3 regions of the Phyllobacterium sp. 01N428 genome follow, and region 2 is predicted to be linked to each of the others. Evidence: predicted binding sites of a transcription regulator. Region 2 holds the regulator's gene; each other region holds the start of a gene.
What was found. Region 2 encodes PhoB, which activates phosphate uptake and scavenging genes when phosphate is short. Its sites were predicted from a motif close to TGTCATNNANCTGTCAT; they were not measured.

Region 1 (9,577 bases), on a different contig from region 2:
CGGGTCAAGGATGCGATCACCATTGCCAACGAACTCGTCGGCCAGCTCGCCGTCGCCATTCGCGCCGCAGCTTCGGTGGCACTGATCGCCTCGATTCTTGTCCTCGGTGGGGCGCTCGCAGCCGGCAACCGCGCTCGCGTGCACGATGCTGTGGTTTTGAAAACGCTTGGCGCGACGCGGCGCACGCTGATCAAGGCATTCAGCCTCGAATATATGCTGCTCGGTCTTTCGACGGCTATTTTCGCGCTTCTCGCCGGCAGTGCGGCAGCGTGGTACGTGGTGGTGCGCGTTATGACGCTGCCAGCCTATTTCCAGCCCGAAGTCGCCGTCATGACCGTCATTATCGCGCTCGTTTTAACGGTCGGTTTTGGGCTTGCCGGAACCTGGCGAATTCTTGGACAAAAGGCTGCGCCGATCCTGCGAAACCTCTGAAATCGTTAAACGAGTGCGATTTTTACCAATTTACCCATAATTTGGCGCGCTAACACGCAATCTTGAGTAGTTGAGGTCTTGTTATGGACCCGAGGAATCCCCATAATTCGTCGCAAGGCATGCTGGGGTCCCGCCAGCGGCGCCTGGGGAATAACCCGACACCCGACGGGACGAAGCAAATGAGGAAAACCATGGCTGACTATCGCAATATCCAGGCCCGCACATCGGCCGGAATGCGTGTGGACGCGGGGATCGATCAGGGTCTGCGCAGCTACATGCTGAAGGTCTACAATCTAATGGGCATCGGTCTCGCAGTGACCGGTCTCGCTGCGCTCGCCACCGTTTATTTCGCGACAACCAATGACCCATCTCTCGCCGCCGCACAGTTGCCGAATGGCAAGATGCTGACCAATCTCGGTGTTGCCCTCTACGGCTCGCCGCTGCGTTGGGTTGTCATGCTCGCGCCGCTTGCCGCAGTGTTCTTCTTGAGTTTCCGCATTGAGCGGATGAGCGTATCTGCCGCGCAGACCACATTCTGGGTTTATGCTGGGCTTGTCGGTCTTTCGCTGTCCTCTATCTTCCTGATCTACACCTCGGGAAGCATCGTACAGACCTTCTTCATCACCGCCGCATCGTTCGGTGCTCTTTCGCTTTATGGCTACACCACGAAGCGTGATCTGTCCGCGATGGGCTCGTTCCTGTTCATGGGTCTGATCGGCATCATCCTTGCGTCGCTGGTCAACATCTTCCTTGCATCGAGCGCCCTGCAGTTCGCAATCTCGGCAATCGGCGTCCTGGTCTTCGCAGGCCTGACTGCCTACGACACACAGCAGATCAAGGAAATGTATTACGAAGGCGACGCTTCGGACACCTATGGCCGCAAGGCAATCATGGGCGCCCTGCGGCTCTACCTCGACTTCATCAACATGTTCATGTTTCTGCTGCAGTTCCTAGGTAACCGCAACTAAGCTTTCGAGCATTGAAAATAACAAAAAGGGCAGCGGAAACGCTGCCCTTTTTCGTTGAGTGTAATTCCTCGCCAGAGTGACGGGTTCCCACTTTAAATTGCCGGCAAAGACGTGCATGAAACGGGCACGATCATTTTATCCCTGTGAAAGCCAATGTCAGAGATTCATATCCGCCCGGCGCAGCCAGCCGACCTCGCGAGCATCACCGAAATTTACCGCGATGCCGTCCTCCACGGCACGGCGACCTATGAGATCGACCCGCCGGACCAGGCGGAAATGACGAAGCGGTTCCACGCAATCACCACGGACGGCTTTCCCTATATCGTCGCCGAACTGGATGGGGCCGTGATTGGCTACGCCTATGCCAGCTACTTCCGCACGCGTCCGGCCTATTGGTGGTCGGTGGAGGATTCGATCTATATCGCGCCCGACGCCAAGGGAAAGGGCTTGGGCAAGCAACTGCTCAGCCAGTTGATCAAGGACTGTACCGCCCTTGGTTTCCGGCAGTTTATCGCCGTCATCGGGGATGGCCACGAGGATTCCGCTTCCGTTAGGCTCCATACCCGCGCGGGGTTCGCATATTCCGGCACAATCAGAGCCTCCGGCTTCAAGCATGGGCGCTGGCTCGATACTGTGCTGATGCAGCTGGAGATGAATGGCGGGGCGCATACGCTTCCCGGAAAGCCGCCCTTGCGGAGCGAAGACGCTTAAAACGCGTCAGCCACGCACGAGGCTCAAACCCTTGTCGAACACCTTCAAGACGCGGTCGAGGTCGTGGCCGCGCTTGAGAATAAGACCGCTCGCCGCGATAACGCTGTAGGCGCCCTGCTTGCGCGCAAGTTTCGGGTTCTTTACCACCCGAAACATCGGAACCTCGCTGGCCCTGCGAAAGATGGAAAACACCGCCCGATCCATCAAGTGGTCAATGGCGTAGTCCCGCCATTCGCCGGCGGAAACCATGAAACCGTAGATTCGAAGGATCTGATCCAGTTCACGCCGGTTGAAGGTAACGGGCAACTCGCTACTGCGTGTGAGGGGGATTAAAGTTGCTTGCTGTTGCGCTTCGTCGCCACCTGCATTGCTGTCCATCAATCATCCGCCTTTGTATGCCGTGTGACACCTGGATGACATCAGGGTGACCTTTTCTGCGCCGATTTACAAGTCCGGAATGATTTCCGAAGGGCGACGACGAGGGTTAGGAACCGGTTTTGCGATGATGTCACGAAGAAATACGCACTGTCTCCAATGGTGATTATTGGACACATTCTCGCCATTTTCTGTTCGCATTGCCGCCCGATTCCGCACCCAACATCCCTCGCATGTTGTCTGAGACGGTTCGGTCTTGACAGTCCGATACCCCAAGCCCCCCGCCCAACGGGTTGTTTGGGCCGAACCATCAGTCTCCCTGAATGGCAACATGCCCCAATATCTCAGGCCGGATTTATCCGGCCTGTTTTTGTTTTGGAGAGCGTCTTCGGCTACTGTTTGGCGGCCATGATCGACGCGCCTATAATTGGTCCTGGCTGGCCCTCGCCAAGCATCTCCTGCAGAAGCACGGCACATCCGGTCGACTTCTTGCTGGCAATTTCGCTGATCGGTATTTCAATCTTCTGGGCCTTGCCGTCCCACATGCCGACGGTTTCCATCGCACGCACGCTGTTGGCATAGCTGACCTTGCGCCCGATGTTTTCGCCATCCGGAATGGCTACGATGGATTCGCGATTGAAATAGGCGAGGAGGACGCGAACAGGTTTTGTCGGCACTGGCCCTTGGTCGATATCGATGACGAGGCGGTCGGGCGTTGCCTTGGCAATATTGACCGGAATGGTAAGGCCTGAATCGGTATCACGCATCTCGGCGATGCGGCGGCGAATCTTCTGCCCGTCCTGTCCGTTGACGTGAACACGGCCGTTGATAATCACCTGAGGCGTGTAGACGCCGTTGAGGCCAAGTGCGACGCGATAAGCATTCTGGCGTTCGGTGTTTTCCGGCAGGGCGAGCGTGTCGATCCAGCCGCGATAATCCCAATAATCCACGTGAAAGGCGAGCGCGACGACCTTGCCTTCGGCGACGAGTTCCTTGAGTACCGCGTCCGCGGGAGGGCAGGATCCGCAACCCTGCGACGTATAGAGTTCGACAACGCCCTCGGGTTTCTTGCCAACATCATCAGCGCAGACCGGAAGCACATAGGCGGCCGCAGCAATGAGCGGTGCGCCGATCAGCAAGCGTCTGGAAAGTTTGCGCAGATACACGGGTTAGATTCTCTTCCCAATTCGAGTGGGATTGTTGTCGGATAAAAGGATTGCGAGAAGATTGATAGGAGCCGCCCTTTTCAAGGGGAAGTCACTTTGAGGTGAATTCGATCACGTTTTGGCTCACATTCATTCAAAAGGGCCGCCGATCACCCGGCGGCCCTTCAATACTCATGTCATTGGAGCCTCAGGCGGCGAGATCGCGCAGCACGTACTGCAGGATGCCGCCATTCTTCAGATATTCAAGCTCGTCGATCGTATCGATGCGGCAGATGAGCGGCACCTGTTTGACACTGCCATCGGCATAGGTGACCGTGGCGAATGTTTTCTGGCGCGGCTGGATCGTGGCAAGCCCGTCGATCGAGACGATTTCGTCGCCCTTGAGGCCGAGCGACTGCCAGCTCGTGCCGTCTTCGAGAACGAATGGCACGATTCCCATGCCGACGAGGTTCGAACGGTGGATACGCTCGAAGGACTGAGCGATAACGGCGCGGACGCCGAGAAGGCTGGTGCCCTTGGCCGCCCAGTCACGCGACGAACCATTGCCGTACTCGACGCCTGCGAAGATCACCAGCGGCACGTTCTCCGCACGATACTGCATGGCAGCATCATAGATCGGCATTTCCTCCTTGGAAGGATAATGGATCGTGTAGCCGCCTTCGCGGCCGTTCTCGCCAAGCATGTGATTGCGGATGCGGATATTGGCGAAGGTGCCGCGCATCATGACCTCATGATTGCCTCGACGCGTGCCGTACTGGTTGAAGTCCAGCGGGGCGACGCCGTGATCGGTGAGGTACTTCCCGGCAGGCGAAGCCGCCTTGATCGAACCGGCCGGCGAAATATGGTCGGTGGTGATCTTGTCACCGAAGAGACCAAGGATGCGTGCACCCTTGATATCGTTGACCTTGCCGGGCGTCTTGCCCATGCCCACGAAGTAGGGCGGGTTTTGCACATAGGTCGACTGATCGTCCCATGCGTAGGTCTGGCCGGCGGGCGCCTGCACGGCCTGCCAGTTCTCGTCACCCTTGAAGACGTCGGCATATTTCGATGCAAACAGTGCGCGCGTAACGTTCTTTGCGATGAACTCCTGGATCTCATGCGATGACGGCCAGATGTCCTTGAGGAAGACCGGGTTGCCGTTCTGATCTTCCCCGAGCGGCTCGGTGGTGAGATCCTTCGTTACGGTACCGGCGAGCGCATAGGCGACGACGAGCGGCGGCGAGGCGAGGTAGTTTGCCTGAACGTCCGGGGAGACACGGCCTTCGAAGTTGCGGTTGCCGGAAAGTACGGCGGCCGCGATCAGGCCCTTGTCGTTGATCGTCTTCGAGATCGGTGCCGGCAGCGGGCCGGAGTTGCCGATGCAGGTCGTGCAGCCGAAGCCAACAAGGTTGAAGCCGAGCTTGTCGAGTTCCTTCTGCAGTCCGGCGTTCTCGAGATAGGCGGCAACCACCTGCGATCCGGGGGCAAGCGATGTCTTGACCCAGGGCTTCGACCTCAGGCCCTTGGCGGCCGCGTTGCGGGCAAGAAGCCCTGCGGCGATGAGGACGCTCGGATTCGAGGTGTTGGTGCAGGAGGTAATGGCGGCGATGGCAACGTCGCCATGGCCGAGATCGTAGTCCTCGCCTTCAACGGCGTAACGGGCGTCGAGCTGCGTCGTCTTCTTGTATTCTTTCTGCAGGGACTCGTGGAAGCCGGAAGCAATGCCTTCCAGCGCAATGCGGCCTTCTGGGCGCTTTGGTCCCGCCATGGAGGGCACGACAGTACCGAGATCGAGTTCAAGCGTGTCGGTGAAGACCGGATCCGGCGAATCGCTCTCGCGCCACATGCCCTGCGCCTTGGAATAGGCTTCAACCAGGGCAAGGCGGTCTTCGTCGCGGCCCGACATGTGCATGTAATTGATGGTTTCACCATCGATCGGGAAAAAGCCGCAGGTTGCGCCGTATTCCGGACCCATATTGCCGATCGTCGCCCGGTCGGCCAGCGTCATGCTTTCGAGACCCGGTCCGAAGAACTCGACGAATTTGCCGACGACACCCTTCTTGCGCAGCATCTGGACGACGGTGAGAACGAGGTCGGTCGCGGTGACGCCCTCCTTGACCTTGCCGGTCAGGCGGAAGCCGATGACTTCCGGAAGGAGCATGGAGACCGGTTGGCCGAGCATGGATGCCTCAGCCTCGATGCCGCCAACGCCCCAGCCGAGCACGCCAAGGCCGTTGACCATCGTCGTGTGCGAATCGGTGCCGACGCAGGTGTCGGGATAGGCGACGGTGACGCCATCCTCTTCCTTCGTCCAGACACCCTGCGCCAGATATTCGAGATTGACCTGATGGCAGATGCCGGTACCGGGCGGGACAACCCGAAAATTCTTGAACGCCTGCTGACCCCACTTCAGGAAGCGGTAACGCTCGCCATTGCGCTCATATTCAAGATCGACATTGCGCTTGAACGCCTGCGGGTTGCCGAATTCATCGACGATGACTGAGTGGTCGATGACGAGGTCCACCGGCACGAGCGGATTGATCTTCTCGGGATCGCCGCCGAGATTGACCATGGCGTCGCGCATGGCTGCGAGGTCCACGACGGCTGGAACGCCGGTGAAGTCCTGCATCAGCACGCGCGCGGGCCGATAGGCGATTTCAGCGCCGGCGCTGCCGCGGTCGACGAGCCACTTGGCAATGTTCTCGATGTCCTTCTTGAAAACCGAGCGGTTGTCTTCGAAGCGAAGCAGGTTTTCGAGAAGAACCTTCATGGAAAACGGCAGTCTGGAGATGCCTTCCAGACCATTCTTTTCCGCTTCCACCAGGCTGTAATAGACATATTCCTTGCCCCCGACGGTGAGGGTCTTACGGGATTTGAAACTGTCGATTTGAGACATTCTGCGTTCGTCCTTATGCTACGGCCTAACCCGGGACGAACGCCTTTGCCGCGTTTCAAGGACGCGCTAAGGTGCGGGTGCAGTCATTTCCGCTGTCCGTCCCGACACAGTTCCCCAACGGGTGTCCGTATCCGAGATCGGCCAAAAATTGTTTCCACACCGACCGCTGGCATGGTTGAGGCCTATATAGAGTTTTTCGCCGATCTGTGCCAGACCGACATTTGGCAAAAATGCATGCTGCGTCGAAATGATCACGCGGCGATTGGGGATAGACGAGAGCGGGCAAAACATGCGGTTAGTCGCCGAAAAACTGGCTGGAGAGCGCGGCGGGGACACGCTGTTTTCCGATCTGGACTTCACGGTGGCGGCCGGAGAGGCGCTGTTGGTGACGGGTCCGAACGGCGCGGGGAAATCGACGCTCCTGCGAATCATCGCCGGGCTGCTTGCCCGCTCCGCTGGCTCGCTGCGCGTGGTCGAGGGTTCGGAAAACTCGGACGAGGTGGCGCCACTCGCCCACTACCTTGGGCATCTCAACGCCATGAAACCGGTGCTCAGCATTGAAGAAAACCTGGAGTTCTGGCGCGCGTTCAATGGAGCGGGAAAACGCTCCGTCATCGCCGCGCTCGATAAGGTCGGCCTTGGCGACATTGCGCATCTTCCCTTCGGCTATCTGTCGACCGGTCAGAAGCGCCGCGCCAGCATTGCCCGGCTTCTCGTCAGCGACCGTCCGCTGTGGTTGCTCGACGAGCCGACGGCAGGATTGGACAAGGCGTCGGAGCTGCAATTTGCGGGCCTGATGCAGGAGCACCTCGGAAATGGCGGTATAGTGATCGCGGCGACACATCTTCCGCTTGGCCTCGAGGTCGCGGGTGAACTCCGGCTGGGGGCGTCCACCTGATGGGAGCGCTCTTTGTTCGGGAAGTGCGGCTTGGCCTGCGATCGGGAGCCGGTGTCCTCATCGGCGTTCTGTTTTTTCTTGCCGTGATTGCTGTCGTTCCGTTCGGCGTTGGCCCCGATCTCAAACTGCTTGCACGTATAGGTGCGGCTATGTTGTGGATAGGGGCTCTGCTCGCCACCTTGCTCGGTCTCGACCGGCTGTTTCAGGCAGACCGCGACGACGGCTCGCTCGACCTCCTGATCATGGCCTCCGAACGGCACCTCTTGACGCTGACGGTGCTGGTCAAATGCCTCGCGCACTGGACGGTCAGCGTGCTGCCACTGGTGGTCGCCTCGCCGCTGCTTGGCCTCTTCATGAACATGGAACCTGCCGCCATTGGTGCGACAACGGCAACGCTGCTCGTCGGTACGCCGGCGATTACCCTGATCGGCGCCGTCGGCGCTGCCGTCGCCGTTTCCTTGCCCCGGGGCGGGCTCCTCGTATCAGTCATAGTCCTGCCGCTGACTGTGCCGGTCCTCATCTTCGGCGTCTCTGCGTCCTATGGCGCAGTTGAAGATCCCGCGCCGTTTCTGGCACCCTTCCTTATTCTCGCTGCGATTACTCTGTTTTTTGCAGTGCTGGGACCGCTTGCAGCAGCAGCGGCGCTGAAATCGTCGGCGGACTGACAGAGAGGTGAATTGCGCAACGGGAACCGGAAAGCTAAGAAACGAGCATGAGTGAGACTGTTTCAAAGACCGGACGCTGGATCGACTGGGCAAACCCCACGCGGTTCATGAGCTTTGCCGGGGTGATCCTGCCATGGCTTGCCGGGCTGACGCTGATCGTTCTGGCGGGAGGGCTGTGGATGTCGATGCAGGCGCCCGACGATTACCAGCAGGGCGCGACAGTCAGGATCATGTTCATCCACGTGCCCTTCGCCTGGCTTTCGATGATGTGCTATACGATCATGACCATTGCGGCCCTTGGCACGCTGGTCTGGCGTCACCCGCTCGCCGACGTTTCGGCAAAGGCCGCGGCGCCCATCGGCGCAGTCTTCACGGCTCTTGCGCTTATCACCGGCTCGCTTTGGGGCAAACCCATGTGGGGCACATGGTGGGTGTGGGATGCGCGGCTGACCTCGGTCTTCGTGCTGTTCCTTATGTATCTCGGAATCATCGCGCTCACCCGCGCCATGGATGATCCGGCGAAATCTGCAAGGGCGACGGCAATCCTGACGCTTGTCGGTTTCATCAACATTCCGATCATCAAGTTTTCCGTCGATTGGTGGAATACGCTGCATCAACCGGCTTCGGTTTTTCGCATGGGCGGTTCAACCATTGACGGTACGCTGCTGCGGCCGCTGCTCGTCATGGCCATCGGATTCACGCTCCTATTTTTCACCCTGCACCTGATGGCGATGCGCAACGAAATCTGGCGTCGCCGGGTTGTCGCCATGCGCCGTGTCGCGGCGCGTAATGCAGACCGGGGGCAGGTGCAATGAGCAGCCACGCAGGGTTTATCATAGCCGCCTATGGCGTATCATTTATTGCGCTCGCCGGGTTGATCGGGTGGGTCTTCATCGACCAACGCCTGCAAAACCGGGCACTGCGTGAGCTGGAGTCGCGCGGCGTGCGTCGTCGCTCCGAGGGGAAGGGGGCGCAGACTTGAGCCAGCAGGAAGGCCTTCAACCGCCGCGGGCCAAACGCAACTCGTTTTTCGTATTCCTGCCGTTGATCATCTTCATCGGCCTTGCCGCGATCTTTGCTTTTCAGCTCGCATCTGGGCGCGATGAATCGGTCATCCCTTCCGCGCTGATCGGTAAGCCTGCGCCGGCGTTGTCGCTGCCGGCAATCTCGGGATTGGCCCGGAACGGACAGCCGGTCGGCGGCCTGGATCCGGCAAGCTTCAAGGGCCAGGTGACCCTGCTCAACGTCTTTGGTTCCTGGTGTGTGCCGTGCCGAATGGAACATCCGCTGCTCATGAAATTGGGTGAGGACAAGCGGTTTCAGCTTGCCGGCCTCAACTACAAGGACAAGACCGAGAATGCGCTGGGCTTTCTTCGTGAGCTTGGCAACCCATATGCCGTGGTCGGTGCGGATGACAGCGGACGCGCCGCGATCGAATGGGGTGTTTATGGCGTTCCCGAAACCTTCCTGATCGGTCGCGACGGCAA
Region 2 (9,577 bases):
CCGACAAGCCCGGCTTGCGCGAACTTGGGAAGCTTTTCTCCGATGGCGTGCGCGGCCAGTTGCGTGAGCTCGTCGTTGCAAATCCCAATCTTATCGGCACTACCCAGAATGTCTGGGTGCTTACGGGTGCCGACATCGACTCCGCATTCAAGGGCCAGATCGATCTCAGCGTCGACCAGTCGCGCCGTAAGGTTTCGGACAAGCAGGTCGAATGGATGAACAAGCTGAAGGCTGACGGCGCCATGGCCCAGCGCTTCAACACCGGTCTCTTCACCTATGGCGCGTCAAGCCGTCCTGAAACTTCGGGTCTCAGCGTCGCCCTCATCGGTTCGCTCTACATGATGCTGATCGTGCTCGGCCTCTCGCTGCCCATCGGCGTTGCCGCTTCGATCTATCTTGAGGAATACGCCAAGAAGAACCGCCTGACCGATATTATCGAGGTCAACATCAATAATCTTGCGGCGGTCCCGTCGATCGTCTTCGGTCTGCTCGGCCTCGCAGTCTTCATCAACTTCCTGCACATGCCGCGCTCGGCATCGCTGGTCGGCGGTCTCGTGCTGACACTGATGACGCTGCCGACAATCATTATCGCGACGCGCGCCGCGCTGCGTGCCGTACCCCCGTCCATCCGCGCGGCGGCACTTGGCATTGGCGCGTCGAAGACGCAGATGGTTTTCCACCACGTCCTGCCGCTCGCCGCACCCGGCATTCTGACCGGTACCATCATCGGCCTGGCGCATGCCCTCGGCGAGACCGCGCCGCTGCTTCTGATCGGCATGGTGGCTTTCGTCGCCAACAATCCGGTAACGCCGCTCGATCCTTCGACGGCCTTGCCCGTGCAAATCTACATGTGGGCCAACGAAGCGGAGCGCGCCTTCGTCGAGCGGACGTCCGGTGCTATCATCGTGCTGCTTCTCTTCCTCGCGGTCATGAACATCACGGCCATCCTTCTGCGTCGCCGCTTCGAGCGCCGCTGGTAACTGTTCGAGAGAGGACCTAGTTATGAACCTTATGACGGAACGAAATCTCGAAAAGGCGGTAAACGACAAGATGAGCGCCCAGCCCAACGCAATCAAAATGCAAGGCAAGGATGTCACCGTTCACTATGGCGACAAACAGGCCTTGTTCGGTGTCAGCCTCGACGTGCCGGAAAAGATGGTCACGGCGCTGATCGGCCCTTCAGGCTGCGGCAAGTCGACGTTCCTGCGCAGTCTCAATCGCATGAACGACACCATTGAAGGCTGCAAGATCGGCGGCAAGATCACGCTCGATGACGAGGATATCTACAATCCTAAGATCGACGTCGTCGAGCTGCGCGCCCGCGTGGGCATGGTGTTCCAGAAGCCCAACCCTTTTCCGAAGTCCATCTTCGAGAACGTCGCCTATGGTCCGCGCATTCACGGGCTCGCCAAGGGTCGCCACGAACTTGATGAAATCGTTGAGAAAAGCCTGCGCCGCGCCAGCCTTTTCGACGAGGTGAAGGATCGCCTGCATGAAGCTGGTACCGGTCTTTCCGGCGGCCAGCAGCAGCGGCTGTGCATTGCCCGCGCCATCGCCGTCAGTCCGGAAGTGATCCTCATGGACGAGCCGTGTTCGGCGCTTGATCCGATCGCCACCGCAAAGGTGGAGGAATTGATCGACGAATTGCGCGAAAACTACACCATCGTCATCGTCACCCACTCGATGCAACAGGCAGCGCGCGTTTCGCAGCGCACGGCCATGTTCCATCTCGGCAATCTTGTCGAGGTCGGCGATACGGAAATGATGTTCACAAGCCCCACCGAGAAGCGCACCCAGGACTATATCACCGGACGCTTCGGCTGACGCAGGAACGAGGACAAAGCACATGACCGAGTTGCAGCACACTGTGCGCTCTTACGATGACGAACTGAAGTTCCTGACGCACAAGATCGCCGAGATGGGCGGTCATGCCGAACGCATGGTCGAACAGGCGGTCGCCGCCATGGTCAATTCCGACAATGCGCTGGCGCAGCGCGTTATCTCGGACGATCTGATCCTCGACGCCGGTCAGCGCGAGATCGATGAAAAGGCCATCACCATCATCGGCAAGCGCCAGCCGATGGCGATCGACCTGCGTGAAGTCATCGGGACGATCCGTATTTCCTCCGATCTCGAGCGCATCGGCGATCTCGGCAAGAACATTGCCAAGCGCGTCGTTGCCGTGACCGATACCCGCCAGACGCTCTCGGTCTACCGGGGCTTGCAGACAATTGCCGAACTTGCCTTGACCCAGCTCAAGGACGTGCTCGACGCCTATGCGACGCGCTCGGTACAGCAGGTGAACATTGTGCGCGAACGCGACGACGAAATTGACGCGCTCTATACGTCGCTGTTCCGCGAATTGCTGACCTACATGATGGAAGATCCACGCAACATTTCAGCCTGCACGCATCTTTTGTTCTGCGCCAAGAATATCGAGCGCATCGGCGACCACGCCACCAATATTGCCGAGACGGTCTATTACATTGTTACCGGTTCGCAACTGCCGGCGGAACGTCCCAAGGAAGACCAGACGCATACTATTATTGTGGATGAAACGACCGAGTCCTAATTTAACTGAAGGCTTGATATGGCAATAGCTCCCAAAATCACCGTTGTGGAGGACGAGGAAGCCCTGAGCGTCCTCCTCCGTTACAATCTTGAAGCTGAAGGCTATGTTGTCGAGACGATCGCACGTGGCGACGAAGCGGAAATTGCGCTGCGCGAGAACGTTCCGGATCTTCTGATCCTCGACTGGATGCTGCCCGGCCTGTCGGGCATCGAACTCTGCCGCCGCCTGCGGGCGCGGCGCGAGACCGAAATCCTGCCAATCATCATGCTCACCGCCCGCGGCGAGGAGAGCGAACGCGTTCGCGGCCTTTCGACCGGTGCCGACGACTACATGGTCAAGCCCTTTTCGACGCCTGAACTATTGGCGCGCATCAAGTCCATGCTCCGCCGCGTCAATCCGAGCCTGCTTTCGCACGTGCTGAGCTTCGGCGATCTCAAGCTCGACCGCGAACAGCACCGCGTTTTCCGCAAGGAGCGCGAACTCAAACTTGGCCCGACGGAGTTCCGGCTGCTCGAATTCCTCATGCAATCACCCGGACGGGTCTTTTCGCGCGGCCAGCTGCTCGACAATGTCTGGGGTGCGGACATCTATGTCGATGATCGCACCGTTGACGTCCACGTCGGTCGCCTGCGCAAGGCGATCAATATCGGACGTTCGATAGATCCGATTCGCACGGTACGTGGCGCCGGCTATTCGTTCGGCTGATCCCTAATTATTCCGGTTCTGATAAGGGCGTCGCATCAGCGCTAGATGGCTGATGCGGCGCCTTTTGGTATTTTGTAGTCCGCCGACAATGCCTTGCTCAAAGTCTCCACAGTCTGGCTTGAAATTCACGCAAATATAGGGTAGGGGGCTATATTATGTCTCATACCACCAAGGAAAAATCAAAACTGATCGCAAGGATCCGTCGTCTCAAGGGGCAGATGGAGGCCGTCGAGCGGGCGCTCGAAGCGGAAATGCCGTGCGGCGACATTCTAAACCTGGTGGCGTCGGTGCGCGGCGCCGTAAACGGCCTGATGGGTGAACTCATCGAGGATCATATTCGCATGCACGTCGTCGATCCTGGAACCGAGACGGACAGCGAACGCGCCAAGGGCGCCGCGGATCTCATCGACGTTGTAAGGATGTACCTGAAATGAGCCACGATCACTCGATCCATTTGCCTCAAGGCACGCATGCTCATGTGTTTCTGGGTGACGATCACGAGCGCAACGAACGACGCACCTGGTTTGTGATCGCGCTGACCGCGACGATGATGGTTGCGGAGATCGTGGCGGGAACGGTTTTCGGTTCGATGGCGCTTGTCGCCGATGGCTGGCATATGTCGACACATGCTGCCGCGATGCTGATTGCGGCATTGGCCTATCTCTATGCAAGGAAGAATGCCAGCAATCCGCGTTTCACCTTTGGCACGGGAAAATTCGGCGATCTCGCAGGTTTTGCCAGCGCTGTGATCCTCGCGCTTATTGCACTGCTGATCGGCTGGGAGAGTTTCCTACGCCTTGCCAACCCGATCTCGATCAGTTTTCCGCAGGCGATCTCCGTTGCCGTGCTTGGCCTTGCCGTCAATCTCGTTTGTGCCTGGCTCTTGCGTGACGACCATAGCCATCATCATCACGGTCACCATGGCGATAATCATCATCACCACGGTCACGATCATAATTTGCGTGCCGCCTATCTGCACGTTCTTGCCGATGCGCTGACGTCCATCCTCGCCATCATCGCCCTTCTCGCCGGCAGCATTTACGGCTGGCTTTGGCTCGATCCGGCCATGGGAATTGTCGGTGCTCTTGTTATCGCCAGATGGTCATGGGGTCTCATCCGCGATGCGGGCGGCGTGTTGCTCGACTATGTCCCTCAGGGTGAAGACCTGCCTGATGAAATACGCGGCGCCATCGAAAAGGAGGGCGACGTGATTACCGACCTGCACGTCTGGCAGCTTGGCCCGGGGCATCACGGTGCCATTGTTTCGCTTTTGAGCGACGATCCGAAAGCGCCGTCGTCCTATCGTGCGAAACTCGCACATATCCATGAGTTGTCGCATGTGACCGTTGAGGTCGAGCCGAAGGCCGCCTAAATTTCGATTCGGGTGTGTCACACGCATTGAAGACGCCGCGTGCGACGAACGTTCGATAGCCAGGAGCCCAGGTGATGACCGTCACGATTTACCACAACCCGAAATGCGGTACCTCGCGTAATACCCTCGCCATGATCCGCAATGCTGGAATCGAGCCGGTTATCGTGGAATATCTCAAGACGCCGCCGAGCCGGGAAGCCCTGAAGGAAATGATCAGCCGAGCAGGCCTTAGCGTGCGCCAGGCCTTGCGCCAAAAAGGCACGCCCTATGTCGAGCTTGGCCTCGACGATGCTTCGCTGGACGACGATGCGCTTCTCGATGCGATGATGGCCAATCCGATCCTTATCGAACGTCCTTTCGTTGTGACCGAAAGAGGCGTGCGCCTCAGTCGCCCTTCAGAGGTTGTGCTTGAGATCCTGCCAGATGCGCAGAAGGGGCCATTTACCAAGGAAGATGGTGAGGTCGTAATAGACAGCTCGGGCAATCGCGTCCGCTGAGCCGCGATGTTATGGACGAGCAACGCCGTCGGCCTGCGAAATTTCGGCGCAGTGGTCGGCGCGGCTGGCGCCGCAGGGCTTGGTCGTGGAATCTTGCGGCTCGCCGAGCTTGGCCCGCGTGAACTCGGTATCCATCAGGGATTTGTCGGCGGCTATCGAGCGGAAAAGCCGCTTTGCAGGCTTCTCGACCCACTCGACCCGTCCGGGGGATGCGGTCGAGTAGTGCCATGGCATGGTGATGAAGTGAATATTTTCAGACGAAAGATGCTGGACGGCGAAGGCGAGTTCCCGCATTACGCCCGGACTGAAACCTGGGTCGGTGATGACGGATTTCGTCGCGGCATCCATGAAGCTGAAGAGCCGCACAGGGTTCGCCAGTTGCGCTCCGAGCAGTTTTTGGGCCATGGCACCAAAGAATTCATGCTGGCGATGAATGCGTCCGATATCGGTGCCGTCGCCTATGCTGTAGCGGGCGCGCACGTAGCCTAGCGCTTCTTCGCCATTAAGCGTCTGGCATCCCGCAGCGAGGTCCAGCCCGGCAAGCTTGTCGTGGATTGGTTCGGATATGCAATATTCGACGCCGCCAATGGCCTCCACAATCCGCCTGAAGCCGCTAAAATCGACCTTGATCACGTGATCGATCTTTATGCCCGTCAGTGTTTCGACGGTCTTCCAGGTACAACCGATGCCGCCGAACATGAAGGACGAGTTGATCATACCGAGGTGCGCCCGCTGGCCGGGCAGGCCCTCGCGGCCGGAGCAGGTCGGAAGGGGTACGAGCAGGTCGCGCGGGAAGCTCACGACATTCAACTCGCTGCGATCGGCCGAAAGATGCGCAAGCATAAGGACGTCGCTGCGCTCGCCGGGATTGGCGACGGAAGCGGTTTGCTGGTCCGAACCCACGATCAGTATGTTGAGCGCATCAGGCGATGCCTTGGCCGGTCGACGATTGCCGAGGTCGGCTTCAGCAACCTCGAAGTGCCGCAAATTGCTCGTGAATTTCCAATACATGCCGCAAATGGCAAGCAGGATTACCAGCATCAGGCAAGTGACGGAAGCGAGCAGCAAATGCAGCCGCCGGCGACGTTGAGGATCGCCCTCAGGCTTCGGCGCGCTGTTGATCAATCCCTCACTCACAAAATTCTCCAGTAGAACAAGCCAAGGTAATCATTATCCGGGCCAAGCCAACTAACATTTCCGTTTTAACGATGCCCATCGCACAAGCAACAACGCGAATGCCAGAGAATTCGAACAAGACATTTGCCATGCCCAGAGTGTGCTAACGCCGCAAGGAGATGGCCAAGCCGTTGCGACACACGGCAGAACGACTATGCTGAGAGGCGCGAATTGAAGGAAGGCGCTACCGCACTATGACGGACATCAATCGATTTCTCGAAGAAGCGATCGCACTAGCACCGGACAATATAAAAAGCGGCGGCCGTCCTTTCGGGGCCGTGGTCGTCAAGGACGGAAAGGTCATCGGGCGCGGCGTCAACCGGATTCAGGCCGACAACGATCCAACAGCGCATGCCGAGCTCCTGGCCCTGCGTGCTGCCGGGCTTGCATTGCAATCTCCACGTCTGGACGGCTGTTCGGTCTACGCAAGCGGCCAACCCTGTCCCATGTGCCTCGCAGCGATGCGCATGGCCGGCATTGGCGATATCAAGTTCGCTTATTCCAATGAACAGGCAGAACCTTTCGGCCTCTCTACGGCCGTCATAGCGAAAGAGTTGGCGAAACCAATCGACCAGCAAGCGGGGCTGTCATACACGCATTCGCCCGTGGGCGATGGTACGCTGTATCAAGTGTGGCAGGACAACCAAATGCGCTGATATCCGCGTCATTCTGCAATGGCTGCGGGTCTTGTCCTGAGAAGGCGAGCACCCGCGCAGCGACGGTAGCGGGAACTTGGGGCATCACTGAGCGTTTTCGATGATACACCATCGGAGGACGAGGCCATGACCGCTCGCAGGATGCCAACGAAGGACGACATCGTAGCTCTCGAAAAATCCTATTGGGATGCGATGAAGGCGAAAGATGGCGACCGCACCGCGGAACTGTCGGCGGATCCGGCACTTGTAACCGGCGCCCAAGGTGTGATGCGCATCGGCAAAAAGAAAATGGGCCAGATGACCGAGGACGGCAACTGGAGCCTGGAATCCTACGATTTCGCAGATGTCGAGGTTTCGACGCCGTCGCCTGATGTCGCGCTTATCGCCTACACGGTCGAGCAGAATGTAACGATGAATGGCAAATCGCAGAAAATGCGGGCCGCAGATAGCTCGGTTTGGATTCGCGGATCAAATGGTTGGGAGTGTCACGCGCACAGCGAGACGTTTCTGAAGTAGCACGAACCTGTTCACCTGAAAATTTTCATCTCCGGCCGTGAAAACGACCGGAGATGAATTTGTTTGTCCTGAACATTGTCCAGCTGATTGTGCGGGACAATGCGCGTTGCACTCGAACCTATCAGCTGCAGCCGCTGGTTGCGCCGCATGTGTCGCACTTCAGGCAGGTGCCGTTGCGCACCATCGTGAAGTTCGAGCACTCCGAGCAGTTGTCGCCGGTATAGCCCTGCATCATCGACTTGATGCGCCGGTCCGACATGATTTTCTTTGCTTCGGCCTTGGCTTCCTCGGCAGCAGCTTCTGCATCCTCGTTCTCGAAGAGCGCGCAAGCGGCGCTGGCCTCGGCCTCGCCCTTGGCGCGTTCTTCATAATCGCGCTTGAAGGCCGAGGATTCCTCGCTGACTGCGGCGATGGCCGGTTTGGCAGCGACGGCGACGGCGGAGCGGGCGGCAAGGGTCGTGACATTTGATGACGCAGCTGCCTTCAGAGCGCTTACCGCACCCTGACCCCCTGCATTGCTAAAACCCTTTGGGTCCGCCTTGCCCGGCGAAACTACTTTCAGCGAAGCGCCGCGCGTCAGGCCCTTCGATACCGGTTCCGCCTTGCCTTCGGAAATGCCACGCCCGAGCGAAGTGTTCGAGAAGTCAGACTGGTCGACATGGGCGAGGTCGTGACGGTCGAGATAGGAAACGGCAAGCTCGCGGAAGACGTAATCGAGGATTGATGTTGCGTTCTTGATCGCATCATTGCCCTGAACCATGCCAGCCGGCTCGAACTTGGTGAAAGTGAAGGCTTCCACATATTCCTCGAGCGGCACGCCATATTGCAGGCCGAGCGAGATGGCGATGGCGAAGTTGTTCATCATTGCACGGAAGGCGGCGCCTTCCTTGTGCATGTCGATGAAGATTTCGCCGAGACGGCCATCGTCGAATTCGCCGGTGCGCAGGTAGACCTTGTGGCCCCCGACGACTGCCTTCTGCGTGTAGCCCTTGCGCCGGTTGGGCAGCTTCTCGCGGTCATGGATATACTTCTCGACGATGCGCTCGACGATCTTTTCGGTAACCTGCACGGCGCGTGCCGCGGTTGGTGCCTCGATCAGCGCCTCGACTGCATCGTCCTCATCCTCGTCCTCATCGGCGATAAGCGAGGAATTGAGCGGCTGCGAAAGCTTGGAACCGTCGCGATAGAGTGCGTTTGCCTTGAGCGCCAGCTTCCACGAGAGCATGTAAGCGGACTTGCAATCGTCGACCGTTGCTTCATTCGGCATGTTGATCGTCTTCGAGATCGCGCCGGAAATGAACGGCTGGGCGGCGGCCATCATGCGAATATGGCTGTCGACCGAGAGGAAACGCTTGCCGACCTTGCCGCAGGGATTGGCGCAATCGAACACCGGATAGTGCTCTTCCTTCAGGAAGGGGGCGCCTTCGAGTGTCATTGCACCGCAGACGTGGATATTGGCGGCTTCGATTTCCTTCTTCGAGAAGCCGAGAGTCGGCAGCATCTCAAAGGAAATATCGTTGAGCTGCTCGTCGGTAAAACCGAGAGCGTTCCTGGCAAAATCTTCACCGAGCGTCCACTTGTTGAAAGCGAACTTGATGTCGAAGGCCGACTTCAGCGCAGTGTTCAACGTGGCGATGATCTCGTCGGTAAATCCCTTCGCCTTCAGCGAGCCGGGATTGATGCCGGGCGCTTGGTTGAGATTGCCATGACCAACGGCATAGGCCTCGATCTCGGCAATCTGGCTTTCCGTATAGCCGAGCGTGCGCAGGGCTTCCGGTACGGCGCGGTTGATGATCTTGAAGTAGCCGCCACCGGCAAGCTTCTTGAATTTCACCAGGGCGAAATCGGGTTCGATACCGGTGGTGTCGCAATCCATGACAAGGCCGATCGTGCCGGTCGGTGCGATGACGGTTGCCTGGGCGTTGCGATAGCCATGCTTCTCGCCGAGCGCCAAGGCCTGGTCCCAGGCGGATTTCGCGTGGGCAATCAGGTCCTGGTCAGGGCAATCGGTGGCGATCAGGGCGACCGGGTTTACCGAAAGCGCCTCGTAGCCTTGGGTTTCGCCATGGGCAGCGCGGCGATG
Region 3 (9,577 bases), on a different contig from region 2:
CCTGTATGCGTGAGGCGCTTCACCATCAGTTTGGAAATGTCGCTCGTCGCCTTGGCACCGTGCAGAAAGGCGATCTGCACAATCCGCCCGTCAAGCGCGGCGGCTTCGTAGTTACGCTCGATGTAGTCGCCGCCGACCATGTCGAGGATGAGATTTGCACCCTTGCCCTCGGTCGCATCCTTGACCGACTTGACGAAATCTTCCTCGCGATAATTGATGGCATGGCTGGCGCCGAGCTTGAGGCAAGCCTCGCGCTTCTCCTGCGAGCCGACAGTGGTCATGACCGAGGCGCCGAACGCGTGTGCGAGCTGGATGGCTGTGGTGCCGATGCCCGAGGAGCCGCCGTGCACGAGAAAGGTTTCACCTTCCTTCAGCGCGCCGCGTTGGAAGACGTTGTGCCAGACCGTGAAGTACGTCTCCGGAATGGCGGCCGCCTCGATATAGCCGTAGCCGGCCGGGATCGGCAGCGCGTTGGTTTCGTGCACGCTGCAAAACTCGGCGTAACCGCCGCCGGCAACGAGCGCGGTCACCCGTTCCCCGATTCGAAAGCGGGTAACATTTGCGCCCACAGCAACGATATCGCCGGCAATCTCAAGCCCCGGAATATCGGAAGCGCCGGCCGGAGGCGGGTAGTGGCCCTGCCTTTGCAACACGTCCGGACGGTTCACGCCTGCGGCTTTGACCTCGATCAACAGCTCGCCGGGACGTGGCTCGGGAACGCCGCGTTTTCCTGCCTTCAGCACCAACGGCCCCCCTGGCTGGGTGATCTCGATTGCCGTCATGGTTGTCGGTATTTTTTCGGCCATGGAGCTGTTCCCTTCGATCGATTCGCCAGAATGATTTGCAATTCCAAGTGGTTGGGCTGTATCTTCGTATATTAGAGCTTATCTTGGAGGAAATGATGTCAGTTTTCGACGAAGAGCCAAGACGCAAGGTCGTTCATGACATAGGGCAGGATCTGTCGCTGCTGTCGGTTTCCGAACTTGACGAGCGGATAGTCCTGCTGCGGACTGAAATCACACGCCTCGAAGAAGAACGTTCCCGCAAGGACAACAGCAAGGTCGCGGCCGAAGCGCTCTTCCGCTAAGTTTTGATAGTCTCCGGGTAACGAAACAGGGATGCCATGAAGTTACCCTATTGCTCCATGAAACGAACCCGGTGCCGGCGGAGTTAGCGAGTCGGTTCCTCCCTCATTCTCATGCAAGGTCTTGCCGTGTTTCGTTCGTTCATCCAGGTCTTCGCGCTTCTTTGCGGTACATCGTTTCTTGTCATGGCATCCGGCCTGCACGGTTTGCTCCTGCCACTGCGCGGCGGTGCTGAAGGCTTCTCGACGACCTCGCTCGGCCTCCTCGGGACGGCCTGGGCAGGGGGCTTCATCACCTCCTGCCTGCTTGCGCCGCGCCTGGTGCGACGGGTGGGCCATGTGCGGGCCTTCAGCGCCTTTGCCGCGATCGCGGCAATTGTTGCGCTGTTCACCGGGATTCTCGTCGAGCCGATGGCCTGGATCGCCCTGCGCGCCCTGACCGGCTTTGCCATGGCAGGCTCCTACATGGTCATCGAGAGCTGGCTGAACGAGCGGGCGACGAATACCAATCGCGGCCAGATTTTCGGCCTCTACATGGTGGTCAACTTCGCATCCATCACGGTAGGCCAGATGATGATCGGCTTTGGCGACGTGCGCTCGGGGACGTTCTTCATGCTGACCGGCATCCTCTTCTGCCTTGCACTGATACCAACCGCCATTTCGACCGCCAGCAGTCCAAAACCGCTGACGGAAGTCCAACTCGACCTCAGGGCCCTCTATCGCAATTCGCCCGTGGCTTTTCTGGGCTGTATCCTCATTGGCGTGGCCAACGGCGCGTTCGGTACGCTCGGCGCGGTCTATGGTGCATCCACGGGCATTTCGACAACCGAGATCGCCTTGATGATGAGCGCTTCGGTCATGGGCGGCGCGCTGATGCAAATCCCCGTCGGCCGCATGTCCGACCGCACCGACCGGCGCTACGTCCTTGCGATCGTTGGCGGCGCGGCTGCGGTGATAGGCCTTCTGATCTTCCTTATCTCCCCGCACAATGCCTATGTCATCTTGATCATGACGGCGATCTATGGCGGGCTGGCCTATGCGCTCTATCCCGTCGCTGTCGCCCATGCCAATGACTTTGCCGACTCGGCAAATTTCGTCAAAGTCACGAGCGGCCTGCTGCTCCTCTACGGCTTTGGCACGATGCTCGGTCCTATCCTCGGCGCCCTTGCCATGGAGAGCATTTCGCCATCGGCGCTCTTCGGCGTCACAGCGCTCGCGCATGTTCTGATCATGACCCATGCGATTATCCGCTCGCGCATGCGCGCGCCCGTACCGATAGAGCTCAGGGACAATTTCAAAACTGCCGGCGCCGAGCGGGTAACGCCGGAAAGCGTGCGGCTCGATCCGCGCGCCGAAAACCCGGCAGAATAGGCGTTTGCGGACCTCTGGAGGTTCACTCGACGACAAAATCCGTTGACAATGCGCTTCGTTTAAACCGACTATTCTACATGGTCGAGACGGATGCCTTTACAGCCATTTCAGATCCCAACCGCCGTTACCTCCTTGAGGAACTTCGCCGCGGGCCAAAAACCGTGAACGAGCTTGCGCTCGGGCTCCCGATCTCACGGCCAGCGGTTTCCCAGCACCTGAAAGCGCTGCTCGATGCGCGCCTCGTCAAGGTGAAATCGGAGGGCACGCGCCGCATCTACGCCGTCGATGACAGCGGTTTCTTTCATCTGAATTTATGGCTCGACCAGTTCTGGAGCGGGTGAGACGATTTTCATGGCGGGCAAAGAAAAACCCGGTCCCTGCGTGAAGCGAGGACCGGGCTTTTTTATCGCTGCCATCGCGGCGCTGGGTAGCTGCCGGATGGAATTTCGTGGGACCTTCCTAGTGGTGGGTGACGGCTAATTTCAGCCTTTCGATCTGTTCTTTCAGCATAAGCTTGCGACGCTTCAAATCGCTTATCATCAGGTCGTCGGAGGCGGGACTTAACAACGCATCAGCAATCTGCTTTTCAAGCGCTCCATGCTTACGTTCAAGCGTTTCAAGATGAGACTCAATGGCCATCCGGCTTCTCCCTTGGTTTGTTGCCCAACTCGTACGTGCTCCACTTGCCGCGCGGCAAGTATGTGACAGAGCCGTGACAGTCTGCCACCACTTTAAGCAATTGTCGAATTTGTTTCGTAGGATTTTCTTGTGGTGTAAAATGTGATATGGCGACGTGCTGGCGAGGACAGAATTGCCTGCAACCAGTCACTAGCTTCTATTACAGCGAAATATCGGGAATCACTGCATGTCCGATCAGGATCAGGCTGACATTCGATTGGCAGTCGCAAGATTGAAACAAGAACACATGGACTTCGATGCCGCCATACAAGCAATGATCCAGGTGGGCTGCGACCAGCTTCGCATCCAGCGCATGAAGAAGAAGAAGCTCATCATCAAAGACAAGCTCATCGAGCTCGAAGACAAGATTACCCCCGATATAATTGCCTGATTGCAAGAACGGCAGGCACCTGTCCGCGAGTTAACTTGCGGGGGACAACCTTTTCCTTTAATCCGACCTACTCCCACACCGCCTCGTATTTCAGAGGATGCTCAATGCCAGATAAACGCGCTGACGTCGCAATCATCATGGGAAGCCAGTCCGACTGGGCCACCATGCGTCACGCCGCCGAAACGCTCGATGCGCTCGGCATTTCCCATGACGACCGGATCGTCTCGGCACACAGGACACCGGACCGTCTCGTCGCCTTTGCCAAAGGGGCGCGCGAGGCTGGTTTTAAGGTCATTATTGCAGGCGCCGGCGGCGCTGCACATCTTCCCGGGATGGCAGCTTCGATGACTGCTTTGCCCGTGTTCGGCGTTCCGGTCGAATCGAAGGCTCTGTCGGGGCAGGATTCGCTGCTGTCGATCGTGCAGATGCCTGCAGGTATCCCGGTCGGGACATTGGCGATCGGGCGGGCTGGCGCAGTCAATGCAGCATTGCTGGCCGCGGCGGTCCTGGCGCTGAACGATACCGCCCTTGCGGTACGGTTGGATGAATTCCGGCAGGAGCAAAGCGACAAGGTTGCTCTGCGGCCTTCTGACGAGGCATGAGCATGATATCTCCAGGTTCGACAATAGGCATTATCGGCGGCGGGCAGCTTGGGCGCATGCTGGCGATGGCGGCGGCGCGGCTTGGCTACCGGACGGTGATCCTGGAACCCCAGGGCGATTGTCCTGCAGGTCAGGTCGCCAACCAGCACATCCTCGCGGCCTATGACGAGCCGAATGCGCTCGAACAACTCGCCGAGGTCAGCGATGTCATTACCTACGAATTCGAGAATGTGCCGGTCGATGCAGCGGAAACGCTGAACGAGACAAAAAGTGTGTTTCCCCCGCCTGAGGCGCTCAAGGTTTCGCAGGACCGCGTGGCCGAAAAGCGGTTCCTTGCCAAGGTCGGCATTCCGACGGCGCAATGGCGCATCGTCGAAAGCGAAGGCGATCTCGAAGCCGCCCTGCTGGCGTTCGATGGCAAGGGCATATTGAAGACACGGCGCTTCGGCTATGACGGCAAGGGTCAGGTCAAGTTCACCGGAGCCAAGGGCGAGAGTGCGAAGGCAGGCTACGCGGCAATCGGCGCGGTGCCCGCCATCCTCGAGGCGATGGTCGATTTCACGCGTGAAATCTCGGTAATCGCCGCGCGCGATCAGGAAGGCAATATCAAGGTCTACGACATTGCCGAGAACGTACATAAAGACGGCATTCTCGCGACGTCGACCGTCCCTGTATCGGTCTCATCGACCATGGCCGGGCTCGCTGCCGATGCCGCGCGCAAGCTGCTCGAGGGCCTTGATTACGTTGGCGTCGTCGGCGTCGAGTTCTTCGTTCTGGCCAACGGCACGCTGCTCGCCAATGAATTTGCTCCGCGCGTGCACAATTCCGGCCATTGGACGGAGGCTGCCTGCGCCGTCTCGCAGTTTGAACAGCATATCCGCGCCATCGCCGGCTTGCCGCTCGGCGATACAAGGCGGCATTCCGACTGCGTGATGGAAAATCTGATCGGCGACGATATCGACAAAGTGCCGGAACTCCTCAAGGAGCCCGGTGCAGTCGTGCACGTTTACGGCAAGGCGGAAGCGCGCCCCGGCCGCAAGATGGGCCATGTCACGCGCATCAGCAAAAGACTTTAGCTGGACAAATAAGCGATTGAACGCGGAATCATGCGATGAATCGCCAGCAGGGAGTTGACATTCGGGGTAATCATTGGCTATTTCCCCGCCACGTGTTTCCGGCGCGCTGCTCAGGCGCGCTTTTTATTGGTGCCCGGTTTCGGGCGTAAAGATACCGGTGCTGAAATGAAGATCAAGAACTCGCTCAAGGCTCTCAAGGCCCGTCATCGTGACAATCAGCTGGTCCGTCGCAAGGGCCGCATCTACATCATCAACAAGACTGCTCCGCGTTTCAAAGCGCGCCAGGGCTGATCGTCCGCGACTCACGCTTATTTGCATTTGACGTTTCGCTGATACGGATTACGATCCGTCTCATGCGGAGCGTCTTTGCGTTTTCAGTCGTAACTTCACTGGCAATATCGCCGGCCTTGGCTTTCGCCGAGGACCAGGCGCCCATCGGACAACAGGCCGCCCTTCCCGATATGACCCAGGCGCAAAAGCGCGCCTTGCGGCTCGACGAGCTCTTTGCTTCCTTGAAGCGCGAGAGCAACGAGGTGAAGGCTGCACGCATTGCCTCGCTGATCCAGATTCAATGGCAAAACTCCGGCAGCGCCACCGTCGACCTCATGATGGGCTGGGCCGCCAAGGCGATGGAAGACAAGAAATACTCGGTCGCCCTCGATTTTCTCGACCAGGTCGTGACGATGAAGCCCGATTTTGCCGAGGGCTGGAACCGGCGCGCAACGCTGCATTTCCTCATGAACGACTACGGCCGGTCGATGGCCGACATACAGAAGACACTGGCGCTTGAGCCGAGGCATTTTGGTGCCATGGCCGGTATGGCCGCTATCCTCAAGGATACGGGGCGCAAGGAAGCCGCCCTCCAGGCTTTCGAACGCGTCCTGACGGTCTATCCGATGATGCGCGAAGCGCAGAAACAGGCGGGGGAACTTGCCGACGAACTCACCGGCCAGCGCACCTGATATCCAGGCGATTTCGGCTGGCAGATGCCGGCATGCCACAAATGCAATGTGGTTCGACCCCGTAGGCCGAACCACATCAATTCAAGTTCAATATGCCCGATTTAGATGCCGGTCAGGCCGTCCGAACCGATATAGGCAATGCGCAGCATATTGGTCGAGCCGGGCGTGCGCAGTGGCACACCTGCCGAAATGATCACCCGGTCGCCCGGATTGCCGAACTCTTCCTGATAGGCGATGTGGCAGGCGCGATCGACCATGTCGTCGAGATCGGATGCGTCCTCCGTCACGACGCAGTGCAGGCCCCAGACCAGCGACAGCTTGCGGGCCGTCTCCACCACGGGCGAAAGCGCGATGATCGGCAGTAGCGGGCGCTCACGCGCTGCGCGCAGTCCGGTCGTGCCTGACGCCGTGTAGGTGACGATGGCGGAAAGGTTCAGCGTCTCGGCGATCTGGCGGGCGGCGAGCGAGATCGCATCGGCGCCGGTTGCATTGGGTTCCGGGCGCTGGGCATGGATGATGCCCGGATAGTTCGGGTCGCGCTCCACCTCTTCGGCGACGCGCGCCATCGTCGAGACAGCTTCGATCGGATAATCGCCGGCGGCAGATTCGGCCGAAAGCATAACCGCGTCCGCGCCCTCGAAAACGGCGGTAGCGACGTCAGACACTTCAGCGCGGGTCGGGACCGGGGCCGTGATCATCGATTCCAGCATCTGGGTCGCGACGACGACAGGCTTGCCGGCACGCCGGCAGGCACGAATGATCTGCTTCTGGATACCGGGAACCGATTCGAGGGGCATCTCGACGCCGAGATCGCCGCGGGCGACCATCAGCGCATCGGAAAGCTCGATGATTTCATCGAGCCGCGCCACGGCCTGCGGCTTTTCGATCTTGGAGAGGAGAGCAACGCGGCCACGCGAGATCTTGCGCACTTCTGCAAGATCCTCGGGCCGCTGGATAAAGGAGAGGGCGACCCAGTCGATTTCTTCCTGCAAGACCGCATCGAGATCGCGCCGGTCCTTCTCGGTCAGCGCACCGACGCCGAGTGTCGTGTCGGGCAGGCTGACGCCTTTCTTGTCGGAAATCTTGGTGCCCGAAACGACGCGGCAGCGGATCGACTTGCCGTCCGATGCCTCGGCGACGAGCGCCAGCTTGCCATCGTCGATGAGCAGGCGATGGCCGGGCTCGACGGCCTCGAGAATCTCGGGATGCGGCAGGAACACGCGGGTGTTGTCACCGGGCGTATCGTTGCTATCGAGCGTGAAGGTCTGGCCCGGCGTAAGATCGACCTTGCCGTCCGCGAACTTGCCGACACGCAGCTTCGGGCCCTGGAGGTCGGCGAGAATGCCGATCGGGCGGCCGAGGTCCTTCTCGACGCGGCGGATGCGGCGCACGAGCTCGCGCATCAGATCGTGACTGGCATGGCTCATGTTGATGCGGAATACGTCAGCACCCGCTTCGAACAATTTGCGGATCATGACTTCTTCGGAAGAAGCGGGTCCGAGGGTGGCTAGAATCTTGACCTTGCGGCGACGTCTCATTGAGGAGGGGTATCCGTTACGATTGGAGAGGAGGGAGGATTCTCTTCGGTAAGCTGGACCATCCAGCTCGTCTGCTCGCCGGTATCATACTCCTGAAATCCCGCGCGCTGAAATCCGCGGGCAAAACAGTCATTGATGCCGGTGATCTTAAACTGGTTTTCCGCGACACACATGTTGATCTTGCCGTCCCAGCGGCCGCCGCTCTGGGCGTCTTCCGCGTAGAGATAATAGTAGCGCGATGTCAGCGGTCCGACGACGAGGGTCGTGCAGGATGAGGCGTTGACATGCCACCAGCCTTCGGTGATCCAGCCTGTCTTGGCGCGATAGCCGAGCGCGACGCCGACAAGATTTTGTGTGGTGTTGCACACGCGAAAATCAGCGTGGGCCTTCTCAGGAGCCGCAAAACTGGCTGCTAGAAATATGAATAAAAAAGCCGCTAGAAAGCTGCCCAGGCGCGTCCGCCGATGCTGATCGGGGTGGAATTCAATGCCCTCACGCAATATTGCCTCCGTCCGTCTTCGAACCTCTTTTCGGCAGTTTCATGGGCATTGTCAACGCGCTAATCGTTTGAATGGCAAGTTCAGCGACGAGTGCGACAAAAGAATGATCATTGCCATGAAAGAGCAGGGCAAAGGCGGCGAAACAAGCGCGATTTCGGTTGAAAGAGCTTAACGCGGGCGCGTGTCCAAGAAGCAAATCGTCACCCAGGTTTTCCGGTCGAGGTCACAAGGCAAGGGTGCGATAGATACTTGCCATGCGCGCGCAGGCAAATCGGCCGCAAAATGCGGCCGATTTTCTGACTTCGATATCGAAGGAGCTGGCGCCTACTGTATATGCATCACCTCGGGTGGGCCGACATATACTCCGTCACCCTTCGTCATCACCTTGGAGGTGATCGACCCCTTCACCTCCAGCGTGCCCCCTTCAATGATCGTGTCGCCGATGTAGGTGTTTTTGCCGGCTAGGATGAGCTTGCCCGCGCCCAGCTTCAGAAGACCGCCGGAGGCGGGCTTGCCCGAGGCGAGGGCGGGAACGATGTCATTATCCCAGCTGTCCTCGTCGCAGCGGGACTTGGCAGTGCCGCCGGCGACGAAAGCCGGATCGTGACAGATGACATCCGGTCGCAAGGTGAACGGTTTGCCTTCCCCGGGAATATCCGCCACGAACATGCCGTCACGGAAAAATTTCGGACCATTGAACGCAGCGTCCAGGTCCTCGGTGTCCCAGGCCATAAAGTCCGTTTCGGCCGGTCCAGGCTTGAACCCGCCTTTCTTCGGGTCAGCATAACGGCCCATGGTCCGCTCCTCCTCGGTCGGCGCATCGATAATGCGGTGCCGTGAATTATCCATCAGCACGTTCAGCGCCTGAAGCCCGTCGAGATACGGGAAGCGCTCGCGTAGCCAGTAGGAAGAGAGTTCCTGCGAGATAGGAGCCTGACTGACATAGTTTCGGTCGACGATCGTCAGGCGTTTCCCGGCCTGATCGTAAACAGGTCCCGTCCAGGTCATCTCGCCCATGATTGGTAGACTTCGCGCCATGCCGGAATTCACCATATCCACAGTAATGCCCGCCATGGTCGAGGCGTCGTTCCAGTTCGCGAAGAAGTAGCCGCTTGGAGCGTATTGCAGCTCCACCGACTGACCTAAAGAAATGGAGTATGCTTTCTCCGCAGTCTCCGCGATAAGGCCGACCCCGAGATTGTAGTGTTCCATGTCGCCGGGGAGATAGTAAAAATGATCTGAAATCAGCCCGACGACCTCGCGGGGCTGCTCGTTCACGCCCCAAAGGTCCCAACTCCAATGATGAATCTTGATTGCAGGATTTACAGCCTTTGCAGGTGCAGTCGTGGGCCAGATGTCGACGCCAGGGTGCCAG

Region 1: the regulator PhoB is predicted to act here: its motif matches at 2,514-2,530, upstream of AC1DNI_RS00750 (DUF2794 domain-containing protein).
Region 3: the regulator PhoB is predicted to act here: its motif matches at 3,157-3,173, upstream of AC1DNI_RS15630 (YdcH family protein).

What each region holds. Positions count from the first base shown of each region.
Region 1 is NZ_JBFTRH010000001.1:143,821-153,397, reverse strand. It holds gene AC1DNI_RS00765 (ABC transporter permease) at 1-432, shown strand, start outside; gene AC1DNI_RS00760 (Bax inhibitor-1/YccA family protein) at 624-1,400, shown strand; gene AC1DNI_RS00755 (GNAT family N-acetyltransferase) at 1,554-2,111, shown strand; gene AC1DNI_RS00750 (DUF2794 domain-containing protein) at 2,118-2,489, opposite strand; gene AC1DNI_RS00745 (DUF1223 domain-containing protein) at 2,879-3,652, opposite strand; gene acnA (aconitate hydratase AcnA) at 3,840-6,527, opposite strand; gene ccmA (heme ABC exporter ATP-binding protein CcmA) at 6,817-7,425, shown strand; gene ccmB (heme exporter protein CcmB) at 7,425-8,090, shown strand; gene AC1DNI_RS00725 (heme ABC transporter permease) at 8,138-8,905, shown strand; gene ccmD (heme exporter protein CcmD) at 8,902-9,072, shown strand; gene AC1DNI_RS00715 (DsbE family thiol:disulfide interchange protein) at 9,069-9,577, shown strand, end outside.
Region 2 is NZ_JBFTRH010000007.1:182,014-191,590, reverse strand. It holds gene pstA (phosphate ABC transporter permease PstA) at 1-980, shown strand, start outside; gene pstB (phosphate ABC transporter ATP-binding protein PstB) at 1,051-1,824, shown strand; gene phoU (phosphate signaling complex protein PhoU) at 1,847-2,572, shown strand; gene phoB (phosphate regulon transcriptional regulator PhoB) at 2,591-3,277, shown strand; gene AC1DNI_RS17870 (metal/formaldehyde-sensitive transcriptional repressor) at 3,433-3,711, shown strand; gene dmeF (CDF family Co(II)/Ni(II) efflux transporter DmeF) at 3,708-4,649, shown strand; gene arsC (arsenate reductase (glutaredoxin)) at 4,724-5,146, shown strand; gene AC1DNI_RS17855 (LCP family protein) at 5,156-6,283, opposite strand; gene AC1DNI_RS17850 (nucleoside deaminase) at 6,517-6,978, shown strand; gene AC1DNI_RS17845 (nuclear transport factor 2 family protein) at 7,105-7,494, shown strand; gene AC1DNI_RS17840 (vitamin B12-dependent ribonucleotide reductase) at 7,616-9,577, opposite strand, start outside.
Region 3 is NZ_JBFTRH010000006.1:97,243-106,819, forward strand. It holds gene AC1DNI_RS15610 (NAD(P)H-quinone oxidoreductase) at 1-806, opposite strand, end outside; gene AC1DNI_RS15615 (DUF1192 domain-containing protein) at 902-1,087, shown strand; gene AC1DNI_RS15620 (MFS transporter) at 1,199-2,455, shown strand; gene AC1DNI_RS15625 (ArsR/SmtB family transcription factor) at 2,533-2,796, shown strand; gene AC1DNI_RS15630 (YdcH family protein) at 2,915-3,094, opposite strand; gene AC1DNI_RS15635 (YdcH family protein) at 3,321-3,524, shown strand; gene purE (5-(carboxyamino)imidazole ribonucleotide mutase) at 3,629-4,126, shown strand; gene AC1DNI_RS15645 (5-(carboxyamino)imidazole ribonucleotide synthase) at 4,129-5,202, shown strand; gene ykgO (type B 50S ribosomal protein L36) at 5,368-5,493, shown strand; gene AC1DNI_RS15655 (hypothetical protein) at 5,556-6,164, shown strand; gene pyk (pyruvate kinase) at 6,266-7,702, opposite strand; gene AC1DNI_RS15665 (DUF1036 domain-containing protein) at 7,699-8,124, opposite strand; gene AC1DNI_RS15670 (family 20 glycosylhydrolase) at 8,527-9,577, opposite strand, start outside.